DNA from 2 places in the Clostridium pabulibutyricum genome. Region 1 is predicted to be linked to the other one. Evidence: riboswitches for the same ligand, from Rfam matches in the RefSeq annotation. Region 1 holds a riboswitch; the other holds the start of a gene.
What was found. Region 1 has a riboswitch for FMN ahead of ribD (bifunctional diaminohydroxyphosphoribosylaminopyrimidine deaminase/5-amino-6-(5-phosphoribosylamino)uracil reductase RibD). Riboswitches for the same ligand answer to the same signal wherever they lie in the genome.
Positions count from the first base shown of each region.

Region 1 (7,621 bases):
ATATATCGGATGGCAGTATTAAAATTTCATAATTTTAATAAAGGAGACGTTAATATGAATTTTAAATTTGGAGTTGATACATTTATATGGACAGAAAAGTTTTCTGAAAAAGATTTATGGATAATTAAAAAAGCTAAAGAACTGGGCTTTGAAATAATAGACTTTGCAATTTCAGATCCATATAGTTTTCCAACAGAGCTTGTAAAAAGAGAACTTTTGAAGATTGGAATAGATTGTGTTTGTACTACAACACTTACACGCGATACAAATCCTATTTCACCTGATGCAACTATAAGGAAGGCGTCTGTAAAGGCAATGAAAAAAGCAATTGATATATGCAATGAACTTGATGCCCCTATTCTTGGCGGTGTTAATTACGCAGCATGGGGATATACTACGGGAAAGCCAAGAACCAGTGAAGAATGGGACTGGGGTGTAAATTGTATGAAAGAGGTTGCCGAATATGCGGAGAAAACTGGCTCTGTAACGATTTGTGTTGAGTGTGTAAATCGTTTTGAGACGCATTTTCTTAATATTGCTAAAGATGCAGTTGAATTTTGTAAAAGTGTAGGAACTAAAAATATTAAAGTTCATCTTGATTGCTTTCATATGATTAGAGAAGAAAAGAGTTTTCGGGGTGCGGTTGAGACATGTGGTAAAGAGTATCTTGGATATGTTCATGTAAATGAGAATGACAGAGGAGTTCCAGGAACTGGTCTTGTGCCATTTGATGAATTCTTTTCATCACTTGTTGAAATAGGGTATAAGGGACCTCTTGTAATAGAGTCATTTGATCCTGGTTTTGAAGAATTGAATGCTAATTGTGCTATTTGGAGAAAACTTGCAGATACAGGTGAAAAACTTGCAGTTGATGGACTTGCAAATTTGAAACAAATCGCAGAAAGTATTTAATTTTGTGTATTCAACAGTTAAATTAGAGAAAGAAGTGATTATAGTTGAATAGTATTATAAATGAACCAGATCATATGGTTGAAGATATGCTAAAAGGGTTTGTAAAAGCAAATAATGATATTGTTTTACCAACAAAAAATCCAAAAGTATTGAAATATGTAAATGCACCAGTGAAAGATAAGGTAGGGATTGTGACAGGCGGTGGTTCAGGCCACAAACCAGCTTTTATTGGATATATAGGTAAGAACATGTGTGATGCGGTTGCGGCAGGAGAAATATTTTCATCACCTACGGCGTCAGCATTTTTGGATGCTATAAAGGAAGCTGATTCAGGCAAAGGTGTTGCGTGCCTTTATGGAAACTACGCAGGTGATAACATGAATATGAAAATAGCCATGCGAAGAGCCGAGGCAATTGGAATTAAGGTTAAGACTGTAGTTGCAAATGATGATTGTGCATCTGCACCGAAAAGCGATATGAAAAAACGCAGGGGAGTTGCAGGTGAAGTTCTGATGTGGAAGGTTGGAGGAGCAAAGGCTGCCATGGGAGCAAGCCTTGATGAAGTCATAAATACATCACAGAAGGCAATTGATAATACACGTTCCGTAGGAATAGGAATAGCTCCGTGCACAATACCAGCTGTTGGACATCCGAATTTCGATATAGCTGAAGGCAGTATGGAAGTTGGAATAGGACATCACGGGGAGCCGGGGATTAAGGTAGAGCCATTGAAGAGAGCCGATGAAATGGCTGAAGAAATGTTTAATATTATAATTAAAGATTTTTATCTTCAAAAAGGCGATGAGGTTGTTGTGCTTTTATCTGGTCTTGGTGCAACGCCTGCAATGGAGCAGTATATTGTATATGACAAAATTGAAGATTTAATTAAAAGTAGAGGGATTAATATATATAAGTCATATGTTGGCGATTATTTTACATCTCTTGATATGAAAGGCATAACATTGACGATTATGAAACTGGATGATGAACTAAAAAAATGTATTGATTTGCCGGTATATTCTGTTGGAATGAAGCAGTTATAAATGGGAGGTGTTGAATTGTCTATTAAAAATAGTGATTGTGCTATAGTGATACAAAATTTAATTAATACAATCCACGATAATAAGGATTTTCTTAGCAAAATAGATGGAGAAATTGGTGATGGTGACCATGGTATTAATATGGATAAAGGTTTTGCCATGTGCAGTCAAAAGCTAAAAGGGAAAAAATATAATATGTCACAAGGTTTGTCTGTTTTAGCCTCAACACTTCTAGAAGACATAGGTGGCTCAATGGGCCCGTTGTACGGAATCTTTTTTGAAAGTATGGCTGAAAAATCAAATGTAGAAGAAATAGATGAAGTTGTATTTGGAGATATGCTTGATGAAGCATTAAGTGGTGTTCAGGATATAGGAAATGCTAAGATAGGAGATAAGACATTGCTTGATACGTTGATTCCTGCTATAGAGTCCTATAAAAAATCAATTAAAGATAATGAAAACTTTTATGATTCTCTTGAAAAGTTGAAGGATGCGGCAAAGAAAGGATGCCAGTCAACTAAGAATATGGTAGCTAAAGTTGGAAGAGCAAGTAGGCTAGGAGAACGTTCTAGGGGAATTTTAGATGCTGGATCAGTTAGTTGCTATCTAATTCTTGAATCTATTGCAAACTCGCTTCAATTTGAAATTCGTAAGAGTGACACTTCCTGTTAAATGTGGAGAGATCATAATAAAAAACATTCTAGACACAAATGTAAATATTATAGCTGAAAAAACTATAATATAAACATTGACAATGCTGAATAATGAGTATATATTATAATTAATTAAATATTTAACTTTCGGGGCAGGGTGAAATTCCCGATCGGCGGTATAGTCCGCGAGCTTGTAAGAGTTAAGAACTGGTGAAATTCCAGTACCGACAGTAAAGTCTGGATGGAAGAAAGTAAGTACGCTTAATTATTGTATGTGTTTTTTATGTATGATTAATTGTACATTATTCCCCCTGAAGGTTTTTCAGGGGGATTTTTAGTGTACTTAATTTAAGAAATTATTCTTGTTATGGAAGTGAATTTTATGAAACATGAAGATACAGAAAAGTATTACATGAATATGGCACTTGAACTTGCGGTAAAGGGAGAGGGCTTTGTAAGTCCAAATCCGCTTGTAGGTGCGGTAATTGTAAAAGACGGCAAAGTTGTGGGAAAGGGATTTCATAAATTCTTTGGAGGACCTCATGCAGAAGTATACGCACTTAAGGAGGCAGGAGACGATGCTAGAGGAGGGGAGCTTTACGTGACTCTTGAACCATGCTCTCATTATGGAAAAAACCCGCCCTGTGCGAAAGCTGTAATAGAAGCAGGCATAAAGAAAGTTGTTGTTGCAGTAAAGGATCCGAATCCACTTGTTTCGGGAAAAGGAATAAAAATGCTTGAAAATGCAGGGGTGGAAGTCCATACCGGAATCATGGAAAGAGAAGCTTTCAAAATTAATGAAATATTCATGAAATATATTACAAGAAAGATACCCTTCGTAACAATAAAGTCAGCAGTTACGATAGATGGGAAAATAGCCCTTTCAAATGGTGAATCAAAATGGATAACAGGGGAGAAGTCGAGAGAAAAAGTACATGAAATGAGAAATAAGTATACAGCTGTAATGGCTGGAATAGGTACAATAATTAAAGATGATCCATTGCTTACAACAAGGCTTGGCGGCAGAGGGAGAAGTCCAAGGGCAATTTTGATTGACTCTAAAATTAGAATACCGCTCTCGTCGAAAATACTTGGTACTTTAGATGACAGGGACATTGTGATTGCATGTACTGAAAATTTCGATAAATCCAAGTTTAGAAAATTGGAAAATATGGGAGTTAAAATCATTGTCTGTCCTGAAAAGGATGATAAAGTTGACCTTAAATATCTTGTGAAAAAGCTTGGCAAGGAAGGTATTGACAGCATACTTGTAGAGGGTGGCGGAAGGCTCAATTTCTCGGTGCTTGAATCTGGAATTGCAGACAAGGTTGTTTATTTTATAGCCCCTATGATATTTGGAGGAGATAATTCTAAAACTTCTGTGGAAGGAAAAGGTGTGGACAAAATATCTATGGCAGTAAAGTTTAAAGATATGTCATTTAAACGCATAGGTGAGGACTTAATGCTGGAAGCATATTGTGTAAAGTAGGGAGGTGATGGTTTGTTTACAGGTCTTGTAGAGGAAATAGGTGAAATAATTGATGTATCCAAAGGCAGTAATTCATCAAAACTTACAATAAGGGCAAAAAAGATAACAAAAGACATGCATATTGGAGACAGCATTGCTGTAAATGGTACATGCCTTACAGTTGTTAAATTTCAAAGTGATTTTTTCAGTGTTGATGTTATGGCGGAAACTATAAGGATGGGAAGTTTTAAAAATTTAAAATGCTCGAGTCTTGTGAATCTTGAGAGGGCTTTGAAAGTTGGAGACAGGATTGGCGGTCATATGGTAAGCGGGCATATAGATGGAACGGGAAGTATATGTGATATCCATAGAGAGGATATATCCACTTGGATTTGCATAGAGGCTCCCGGCAGTATTTTGAAGTATGTTGTACTAAAAGGATCTATATGCCTTGATGGTGTCAGCTTAACAGTTGCAAGGATTAACAAAAATTCCTTCAGTGTTTCAATCATACCTCATACAAAGCAGGAGACAATTCTAAGTTACAAACATCTTGGTGATTATGTAAATATAGAATGTGATATGATTGGAAAATATGTAGAACGGATGATTAGTCCAAAATTTGAAGATACGAATATGAAATCATGTGTAAATATGAGCATTCTAGAAAAATATGGGTTTACCTAAAATTAAGAATAAAACAAATAAACTAAATATTTTTAAAATATATTACTTGAAGGGAGATAATAATTATGAGCTATAAATTCAATACGATTGAAGAAGCATTAAAAGATCTGAAATCCGGCAAGATGGTTATAATTGTAGATGATGAAGGAAGAGAGAATGAAGGGGATCTTGTGATACCTGCAGAAAAGGCAACAGGTGAAAATATAAACTTTATGATAACTCATGCAAAAGGACTTCTATGTGCACCTGTCGAAAAGAAAATAGCAGAGAAGCTTGGATTTGATCCCATGGTTGCAAATAATACGGACAATCATGAGACTGCGTTTACCGTAACTGTTGATTTTAAAGATACTACAACTGGAATATCAGCTTTTGAAAGAGCTAATACAATAAATATGATTGCAAATTCAAATTCCAAGGATGATTTCCGAAGGCCGGGACATATATTCCCGCTTATTGCAAAAGAAAATGGGGTATTTGACAGAACTGGACATACCGAAGCTTCAGTGGATCTTTCAAAGCTTGCAGGTTTCAAAGGTGCGGCTGCAATATGTGAGATTATAAAAGATGACGGGACTATGGCACGACGAGAAGACTTAATGGAATTTTCGAAAAAGTATGACTTGAAAATAGTTACAATAGTTGATCTTATATCCTACAGAAAAAAGCATGAAAAACTTGTAAGAAAAATTGCATCGGCAAATTTACCTACAAAATTTGGTGAGTTTAAAATTACTGCATATGAAGATATATTAACTCATAAAACTCATGTTTCTCTTGTAAAGGGAAATAATTTCGAGGGAAAAAAGCCGCTTGTAAGAGTACATTCACAGTGTCTTACAGGAGATGTGTTTCATTCCTTGAGATGTGACTGCGGATCACAGCTTGAATCTTCACTGAGACAGATACAGGAAGAAGGCGAAGGAGTGCTTCTGTACCTAAGTCAGGAAGGTCGTGGAATAGGAATTGCAAATAAATTGAAAGCGTACAAGCTTCAGGAAGAAGGTATGGATACTGTAGAGGCAAATCTTGCACTTGGATTTCCGGCAGATATGAGAGATTATACTATAGGTGCTCAGATACTTGAAGATATAGGTATAAGAAAAATGAGAATTTTAACAAACAATCCTAAAAAGATAGATGGACTTTCAGATTATGGGCTTGAGATAGTTGAAAGAGTTCCTATACAGGTTGGAATATCAAAGCAAAGTGAGAAATACATGAAAACCAAAAAAGAGAAAATGGGGCATCTTCTCAAATTATAATTTTACAAATAATAATATTTTTGAAAGGGAGTGAATTTTAACAGGAGTTTTTAATCCCTGTTAATTGATAAAATGAGAATATATGAAGGAAATCTTATAGCAGAAAATTTAAAGTTTGGAATAGTAATTGCAAGATTTAATGAGTTTATAGGTAAAAAGCTTCTTGAAGGATGCATTGACGGACTCAAGAGACATGGTGCCAAAGATGAAGATATAGAAATAAGCTGGGTTCCGGGTGCCTTTGAGATACCGCTTGTTGCAAAAAAAATGACGGAATCAAAAAAATATGACGCAGTAATATGCCTTGGAGCAGTAATAAGAGGACAGACACCTCATTTTGACTATGTGTCAAACGAAGTGTCAAAGGGGATTGCAAATATATCTATTTCAAGCGGTATGCCTGTAATATTCAGTGTACTTACAACAGACAATATAGAGCAGGCAATAGAGAGAGCCGGAACAAAAGGTGGAAACAAAGGTTATGATGGAGCAGTGTCTGCAATAGAGATGGCAAACCTGATAAATCAGATAGGCTAGTGAATAACACTGTACAGCATTTTTGCTGCAAGGCATAATGAAATTGACACAAATATGGGCTTTATTATTTTACTACCGCGTAAAATTGCAATTTTTGTTCCAAACCTTGCTCCTACAACCATGGATAAAGCCACCGGTATCCCAAGCTTGTAGTCTATCTGACCGTTAAACACAAATATTACAAGTGAAGTTATATTACTTATGAAATTCAGGACCTTTGCGTTTCCAGCAGAGCGGAGGAAGTCAAATTTATATATGTATATTAATCCGAATATTAGGAAAGAGCCTGTCCCAGGGCCTATGAAGCCATCGTAGAAACCAAGTATTCCGGCAAAGCACATACCTAAAATTATTGACTTCCTTGTAAGTCCTGAAAAATTGTCTACATTTCCGATGTTTTTGGAAATGAGGCTGTATATTGATACAAAAACCAGCAGTACAAGAACTATTGAATTAAGATATGCAGAGTTTATTTTTAAAACTACGGAAGTACCAACTGCAGCTCCTATAAATGTAAATGGTGCAATAAATTTTAACAGCTTGAAATCTACGTTTCCAGACAGTGCAAATTTAAGAGAACTTGTAAAAGAAGCACAGGAAGATGAAAATTTATTTGTTCCAAGAGCAAGGTGTGGAGGCATTCCTGAGAGCATGAAAGCAGGAAGGCTTATAAGGCCGCCACCTCCAGCTATTGAATCTACAAAAGCAGCTATAAAACCTGCGGTACATAAAAAAATAAGATTTGTAATCATTTATAAACGTCATCCTTTTTGTATATTATTTTAGCCATTTTTTTAGAAGGTTGTGTTTTAACAGGTCATCTGAATACTTCAGCTGATTCAAATAGTTTACCTTCTCATTATTGAGCTTCTTGTCTTCAGATAATTTTTTACCGGAAGACAGATCATAGAAATTGTTGCTTTCTGACATGTAGTAGTAGTTTCCGTTTATGAAGGAACCATCTCTGTAAATAATATTTCCATTTTCTGTATTGAAAAGATCGTGTCCCATAGTATAATCTGAATTCAGACCAAAAAGATTGATTATAGTAGGATAAAT
Region 1 covers NZ_JBZAYZ010000005.1:111,501-119,121, forward strand. Annotated here, with positions in the region: gene AC4CVH_RS07845 (PTS fructose transporter subunit IIC) at 1-32, shown strand, start outside; gene AC4CVH_RS07850 (sugar phosphate isomerase/epimerase family protein) at 55-912, shown strand; gene AC4CVH_RS07855 (dihydroxyacetone kinase subunit DhaK) at 957-1,955, shown strand; gene dhaL (dihydroxyacetone kinase subunit DhaL) at 1,971-2,624, shown strand; gene AC4CVH_RS07865 (DUF1667 domain-containing protein) at 2,608-2,697, shown strand; FMN riboswitch at 2,745-2,862, shown strand; gene ribD (bifunctional diaminohydroxyphosphoribosylaminopyrimidine deaminase/5-amino-6-(5-phosphoribosylamino)uracil reductase RibD) at 2,988-4,094, shown strand; gene AC4CVH_RS07875 (riboflavin synthase) at 4,107-4,760, shown strand; gene AC4CVH_RS07880 (bifunctional 3,4-dihydroxy-2-butanone-4-phosphate synthase/GTP cyclohydrolase II) at 4,826-6,025, shown strand; gene ribH (6,7-dimethyl-8-ribityllumazine synthase) at 6,098-6,562, shown strand; gene AC4CVH_RS07890 (TSUP family transporter) at 6,559-7,314, opposite strand; gene AC4CVH_RS07895 (LTA synthase family protein) at 7,340-7,621, opposite strand, start outside.

Region 2 (7,621 bases), on a different contig from region 1:
AGACAGCAGGAACCTGCCCAGGCATATCAGTTTGAGGGAAGTAAGATGTTTGACGAGATGATCTATAATATAAAAATGGATACTGTTAAATATCTTTTCCATGTCAAGATTGAAAGGGCGCCTGAAAGAGAAAGGGTTGCGAAAAATTTAAGCACCAATCAGGGCGATGCTGAACCTCAGAAGAGAACGCCTATAAGAAAAAAGAAGACTGTTGGCAGAAATGATCCATGTCCTTGCGGCAGCGGCAAGAAATACAAGAATTGCTGTGGAAAAAAAGCAGCGGATAATGATTAGGGAGTTGATTGCATGATAGTTGAATTGGAAGAAGTAATGTCTAGGATAAATTTATTGAAAAAATCTTTGGTTGAAGTAAAGGAGTCTCTTTGACCTGGATAATTGCAGACTGAAAATACAGGAACTTCAAATGAAAATGCAGGAGCAGGATTTTTGGGATGATCCTGAAAGTGCGCAGAAAATATGTGCAGAAGAAAAGATGGTTGAGGAAAAGATAAATTTTTATTCCAAACTGCATGAAAGAATAGAGGATGTGGAAATACTTTCTAAAATTTCGCTGGAAGAGGATGACACAACTTCTGTGAAGGATATACAAGATGAAGTGGATGACATAGAAAACTCTGTTGAAAAGTTCAAGATACAGATGCTGCTTTCAGGAAAATACGACAGAAACAATGCTATATTGAATTTACACGTAGGAGTAGGAGGTACAGATGCACAGGACTGGACCAGCATGCTTCTCAGGATGTATACAAGATGGGCGGAAAAATCCGGATATCAAGTAGAAGTCCTTGATATGCTTCCTGCAGAAGACGCAGGAATAAAAAGTGTGTCACTCAAGGTAACAGGTGAGTTTGCCTATGGATATCTAAAGGCGGAAAAAGGAATACACAGGCTTGTGAGAATATCTCCATTTAATGCGAATGGAAAGAGACAGACTTCCTTTGCATCGGCTGAAGTTCTTCCCGAACTTACAAAAGACCAGGACATAAAAATAAGACCCGAGGATCTGAAAGTAGATACATACAGGTCCAGCGGAGCGGGGGGACAGCATGTCAACAAGACTGAATCTGCGGTTAGAATAACTCATGTTCCTACAGGTATAGTAGTCCAATGCCAAAATGAGAGAAGTCAGCATCAAAACAGGGAGACTGCGCTTCTCATGTTAAAATCAAAGCTTGTAGAACTTAAGGAAAGAGCCCATAAGGAAAAGGTGGAAGACCTTACAGGAGAACTTAAGGATATGGGCTGGGGAAGTCAGATAAGGTCTTATGTATTTCATCCATATAATATGGTAAAAGACCATAGAACCGGAGAGGAAAATACAAATGTAGATTCCGTAATGGACGGTAATATAGATAATTTTATAATTGCATACCTGAAAGGTAAAGTAAAATAATATGTGAAAAAAACGAAACGCAGATTTAAAATCTCCGTTTCGTTTTTTAAGTGCGCTTTAATTTACAAAATTTTATATATAAAAAACTTAATATTAAAAGAGAAATAGAAGAAATTAAGCAGATTTCCCTGCAGTAAATTAAAAGTGGAGAATTGTAAAAGGCAAAGTCGAGTATTTCAGTTGAGACTATGTCAAATGACCTGTCTATGGATTTTGTATTTATAAAAAGTGATTTATCATAAGGAGTGTGAATTCTCGAAGTATCCGCATCAGACAAGGTAACGGCATCTATTCCATAAGCTCTAAAATACTCGTGATCACTTGAATTTTGAAATTCATATTTAAAATTCGTGCCCTTTTGTGTGCATATGTCGGCAATCTCATTTACAAATAGGTAGTCTTTATTGTCCCACTTTCCAGACATAATAGAAACAGGGACATTTTTATTACTGCCTATCATGTCAAAATTTATAACTTTTGCACCTTTTAAATAATTTTTATATTTACGTGCAAAGTTCTTTGAACCAAGGCACCCGAATTCTTCGGCATTGAAAGAGGCGATTATTATGTCTCGTTTAGGCTGGCCGAGAGATTTTATATATTTTACAAGGCCAAGCAGGAAGGAAGTTCCCGAAGCATTGTCCAGGGCACCGTCATAAACTGTACCGGCAGCATCACTGCCAAGGTGATCAAAGTGAGCACTTAGGACAAGCGGTGGAAGGGAAGGGTCCTCGCCTTTTATGCGTCCTACTACATTGTATATGGATGTAAAGCTGTTTTTAAAAGGTATAAAACAATTTACGATATACCCGGATTTAATATATTTATTTATATCCTGTGCAGTTTTTTTGGTTATCATTATATACATTGACTGGGGTGAGTTTGCAATAAATGAACTTCTGAAGTTTAGATTGTCCTCAGGAGGATTGTAGAATAAAAATTCATTGCTTCCCTTTTTTACTTGAAAAGAATTGTCCCTCCATAGTGAAATATTATTTTTGCTGAAAGATACCGAATTTTCCCTGAAATTAAGCATGTCTTCTTTATAGTCTCTTCCATAGGTATATTCTTTTATTGGGGAACCATTTCTGTCTTTTATTGAAAGTATAGGTTCACCCTCTGTTCTCTTGGGATAGAGTACATTGAATTTTTCAAGATAATTTTTGCTATAGGGTACAAGACCTTCTTCCTTGAAAGAGTTTTTTATAAAGTCTGCTGTTTCATAATTTTCTAGTGTGCCTGCGAGTCTTCCGTTAAATTTGTCCGAGGACAGATAGGACGCTGTATTTTTGATATCCTGCATATTTGGAGGTGATGTCGAACATAGGTTATCGAAACTCAATGAACTTAAAAGACAAAGCTGGATTATGATTATATAAAACACCGTTTTTCTCATTTACGATTGTGCTCCCGAAATAATGGTTTATACATAAATATATATTAATTTGCAAAAGTGCATATAACTGTTGTAATATATTTTTAGTTGATTATTTATAACTGGGAGGAAGATATGACAGATATAGTAAAAACTTTATCATTGGAATTGGGAGTTAATGAAAAGTACATAAACAATGTAATTGAATTGATAGATTCCGGCAATACACTGCCGTTTATAGCAAGATACAGAAAGGAACTTACTGGAAGTATGAGTGATGTAACACTTAGAAAACTTTCAGAGAGGCTTTCCTATCTTAGAAATCTTCAAACTAGAAAAGATGATGTAACGAGGATAATAGATGAACAGGGAAAGCTCACAAGTGAGCTTAAGGCATCTATAGAAAAATCTGTTACACTTACTGAAGTTGAAGATATATATAGACCATACAAACCAAAGAAGAGAACTAGGGCCACTATAGCGCAGGAAAAGGGTCTGAAACCGCTTTCCGAGGCTATTTTTGATGGAAAGTTCGATGGTGACATAAGCATGTTTGCAGAGAAGTTTGTAAATCCGGAAAAAGGGGTTGAATCCGGGGAAGATGCATTAAATGGTGCCATGGATATAATAAGTGAGGTAATATCCGACAATGCACAATATAGAAAGTGGATAAGAAAATTTGTACATGACAACGGGATTATTGAAACTTCAGGTGAAAGCAAGGAACCTACCCCTTATGAAATGTATTATGATTATCGTGAAAATGTAAAATCCATTCCACCTCATAGAGTACTGGCTATAAACAGGGGAGAGAATGACAAGATTCTGTCGGTAAAAGTGAAGTGCAACATGGATACAATTTCAGATTATTTAAAGAACAGGTGCAGGAAAAATAACAGAATTACAGATGTTTATATAGAAAAAAGCGTCGATGATTCACTAAAGAGACTTATATACCCTTCAATAGAAAGGGAAATAAGATCAGAACTTACCTGCATGGGTGAAGAAGGCGCCATAAAAATATTCAAGGCGAATTTGAAGGCACTCCTTATGCAGCCGCCTATAAAAGGAAAAAATGTAATGGGATATGATCCGGGTTTTAGAAATGGATGTAAAATAGCAGTACTTGATGATACGGGAAAACTTTTGGGAACGGAAATAGTTTATCCCACAGCACCGCAGAACGATGTGGATGGAACTGTAAGAAAACTTAAAGACATGGTATACAAATACAATGTGGATGTGGTTTCACTTGGAAATGGTACGGCAAGCCGAGAATCAGAAGAAGTCATATCGAAGATTATAAAAGAGGTAAAAGAAGAAAAAGGCATGGATCTTTATTATGTAATAGTGTCCGAAGCAGGAGCATCGGTATATTCCGCATCGGAGCTTGCGGCAAAAGATTATCCGGATGTGAATGTCTCTCTTAGGGGAGCCATATCCATAGGAAGAAGACTTCAGGATCCGCTTGCAGAACTTGTTAAGATAGATCCTAAATCAATAGGTGTTGGACAGTACCAGCATGATGTAACCCAGAAAAAGCTGGATGAATCATTGAAAGGCGTGGTTGAAGATTGTGTCAACAGCGTGGGGGTGGATCTAAACATAGCAACGCCATCGCTTCTTTCCTATGTATCAGGAATAAATACATCAATAGCAGGCAATATAGTAGAATACAGAGAACAAAATGGAAAGTTTAAAAACAGAAAAGAGCTTATGAAGGTAAAAAGACTTGGAGGGAAAGCATTTGAGCAGTGTGCAGGTTTTTTGAGGGTTATGGAGAGCAGTGAGCCTCTTGACAATACATCGGTTCACCCTGAGTCATATGATGCGGCAAGACAGCTTCTTGACTGTATAGGATATACTATAGAGGATTTGAAACAATCAAAACTTTCCGACATAGATGGAAGAATTGAGAGAGTGGGTATAGAAGGTCTGGCCGAAAAACTTGATTGTGGAGTTCCGACCTTAAAAGATATAATAAGTGAAATAAAAAAACCGGGGAGAGATCCTAGAGAAGAGATGCCGAAACCTGTTCTAAAGACAGGAATAGTTGATATGAAGCAATTGAAACCTGGAATGTCACTTACTGGAACAGTTAGAAATGTAGCTGATTTTGGTGCTTTTGTAGATATAGGGGTTCATCAGGATGGACTTGTACACATAAGCCAGATGTCGGATAAGTTTATAAAACATCCTCTTGATGTTGTAAAAGTCGGTGATGTAATAAATGTTACAGTTCTTGAAGTAGATGAAAAAAGAAAAAGAATTTCACTTAGCATGAAACAGAAAAATTATTGATTATATACTAAAAAAGTATTATAATAAAATCATAAATTAAAAGATAATCTTCAGGGCGGGGTGAGATTCCCCACCGGCGGTATAGCCCGCGAGCCATGTTATGTGGTATGATTCGGTGAGATTCCGAGGCCGACAGTATAGTCTGGATGGGAGAAGTATAAAGTATGATTTTAGGTAGCCCTGACTTTATGTCAGAGCTTTTTTATTGTACTTCAACCTCTTAAGGTATTATCATAGGAGATTATACTTCAAAATAGGAGGCATGATTATGAAAGATGTAAAATTAAACAGATTGGTTAAAATATCACTTTTAAGCGTAATTGCTACGGTTCTAATGTTCTTTGAGTTCGCACTGCCGATTTTCCCATCATTTATGAAAATAGATATAAGCGATCTTCCTGCTTTGATTGGAACTTTTGCATTCGGTCCGCTTTCAGGAATAATTATAGAATTTTTGAAAAACTTGCTTCACGGAATATTTGCAAGTCAGACGGCATTTGTGGGAGAACTTGCAAACTTTATAGTAGGTTCGGTTTTTGTAGTTACGGTGGGAGTTATTTATAAACTTCGAAAATCAAAGACCACTGCAGTTTTAAGTTTGATAGCGGGTACAATTATGATGACTGCTGCAGCGTGTGTATCAAACTATTTTATACTTCTTCCGCTTTACGAGAAGGCATTTAATTTTCCTATAAGCCAGATGGTTGAAATAGCTTCAAAGCTAAATGGGAATGTAACGGGAGTAAAAACGTTGCTCTTTTGGTCAATTGCACCTTTTAATTTGCTTAAAGGAGTGATACTTACAGGGCTTACACTCTTATTGTATAAAAGTGTTGCACCTATGCTTAAGAGGGAACATAGAAATGGAAAACAAGCTGCATAGCTTTTGCGAAAAAATTGTTCATCTGAAAAATTCAGTACTTTGTTTTATGAAGTACTGAATTTTTGTTTATGAAATCTAATTTGTGTACGATAAATAAGTATGCTTTGTTCGCAAAAAAAGTATTTTGTGTAAAGGGTGGTTGATGTGGCAGGTATATGGAATATAAACAGTGCCTATAATGTTGAAAATAAAAGAGTATCCACAAAACTTTCATTTGAAATCGGAGAAAAATTTCTAGCAAGAGTGGTAGAACTCAACAAAGATTCAGGCAGTTTGCTTTTAAGACTTCTTGACGGCTGGCAATTTTCAGCCAGTATAGACAATCCGGGAGAAATATCCCTTAGCGATCTTTTAAAGTTTAAAGTTGAAGGTTTTGAAGATGGAAAACTCAAGTTGAGTATTGTGGTTGGAGATGAAAAATCATCCCAGAATATAAATGATGCTGTAGAGTTGTTTATAAAGGAAAATTCAGCAAACTTGACCGACAAGGATTATGACATTATAAGGAATATGGTAAAGCACAATATTCCACTTACAAAAGAGAACATTTCAAATATAAAAACACTTGTTGAATTTTCACAGAAGTTACAGGCGGATGATGGTGAAAAAAATAATTTTATACAAAAATATTTATCAAGCAAAAATATAAATCCTGAAAGCATTGAGGGAAAGGATATTTCACGAACTCTTGGAAAATTTTTTGACGATTTTTCTAAACTTGATACTAAAGATGTATTTACTTTTATTGAGAACAATATAGATTTCAACACAGAAAATATAGAAAGTTTCAATAAAGTGTTCAAGAAGCCTTCGGCTATATATGGTGAAATATCGAATTTGGAGAAAGCTATTGGCAAGTTTGAAATTGAACAGGGGTTTAAGGAAATAGCTTCGGTAAAGCAGGAAGAAGTAAAGGGAGATAATTCAGGGCCTGTAAATAGTAAGAACGGTGTTGAAAATGTGACTGCAAATTTAGGTGAAGAAGAAATTAAAGTACAGGACAAGATTCAGACAAGTAAAGATGATAAATTACAAACAAGTGAAAAAAAAGATTCATTAAGCAGCGAAAAAATATCTAAAGATCAAATCGAATCAAAGATTGAATCAAAGTCTCAATCAAAAGTTGAGCTGAAAGTTGAATCTGATGACTATGAGCCAAAACAGCAGATATCCTCGGCAAAAGAAAATACCAAGTTTGACAAGGCAGCATCTATAATAAAGAATATGATCAGTGAATATGGAATGAAGGACAATTCAAAAGATATGTCCGGGGATTTTATAAAGGACATGGCAAACAATATAAAAAAACAGGTGAATTTGAAAACCAAAGAGATGGCGGATACCATACAGCGGATTATCAGTGACATTGATAATACCAGTGATTCAGGTCATGTTAAAAATACCAATCTTGCATCTGTGTTAAAAAATAATATGAATGATTTCAAGGTATTCAATACAGTTTCAAATTCATATTATTACATGGATTTGCCTTTTAAACTTCAGGATAGTGATTATGGGTGCAAGCTTATTATAAAGGACGATAGAAAAAGGGGAAAAAAAATTGACAGCAAAAATGTAAAGATAGCTGCGTCTGTAAACACGCAAAATCTTGGAACTGTAGATGCCTATCTGACAGTGAACAACAATA
Region 2 covers NZ_JBZAYZ010000009.1:6,176-13,796, reverse strand. Annotated here, with positions in the region: gene secA (preprotein translocase subunit SecA) at 1-294, shown strand, start outside; one part of gene prfB (peptide chain release factor 2) at 307-384, shown strand; one part of gene prfB (peptide chain release factor 2) at 386-1,414, shown strand; gene AC4CVH_RS10440 (M28 family metallopeptidase) at 1,461-2,810, opposite strand; gene AC4CVH_RS10435 (Tex family protein) at 2,925-5,090, shown strand; FMN riboswitch at 5,133-5,252, shown strand; gene AC4CVH_RS10430 (ECF transporter S component) at 5,359-5,973, shown strand; gene AC4CVH_RS10425 (hypothetical protein) at 6,118-7,621, shown strand, end outside.
Region 2: linked by a shared signal. The riboswitch ahead of AC4CVH_RS10430 (ECF transporter S component) and the one ahead of ribD (bifunctional diaminohydroxyphosphoribosylaminopyrimidine deaminase/5-amino-6-(5-phosphoribosylamino)uracil reductase RibD) in region 1 are both predicted to bind FMN.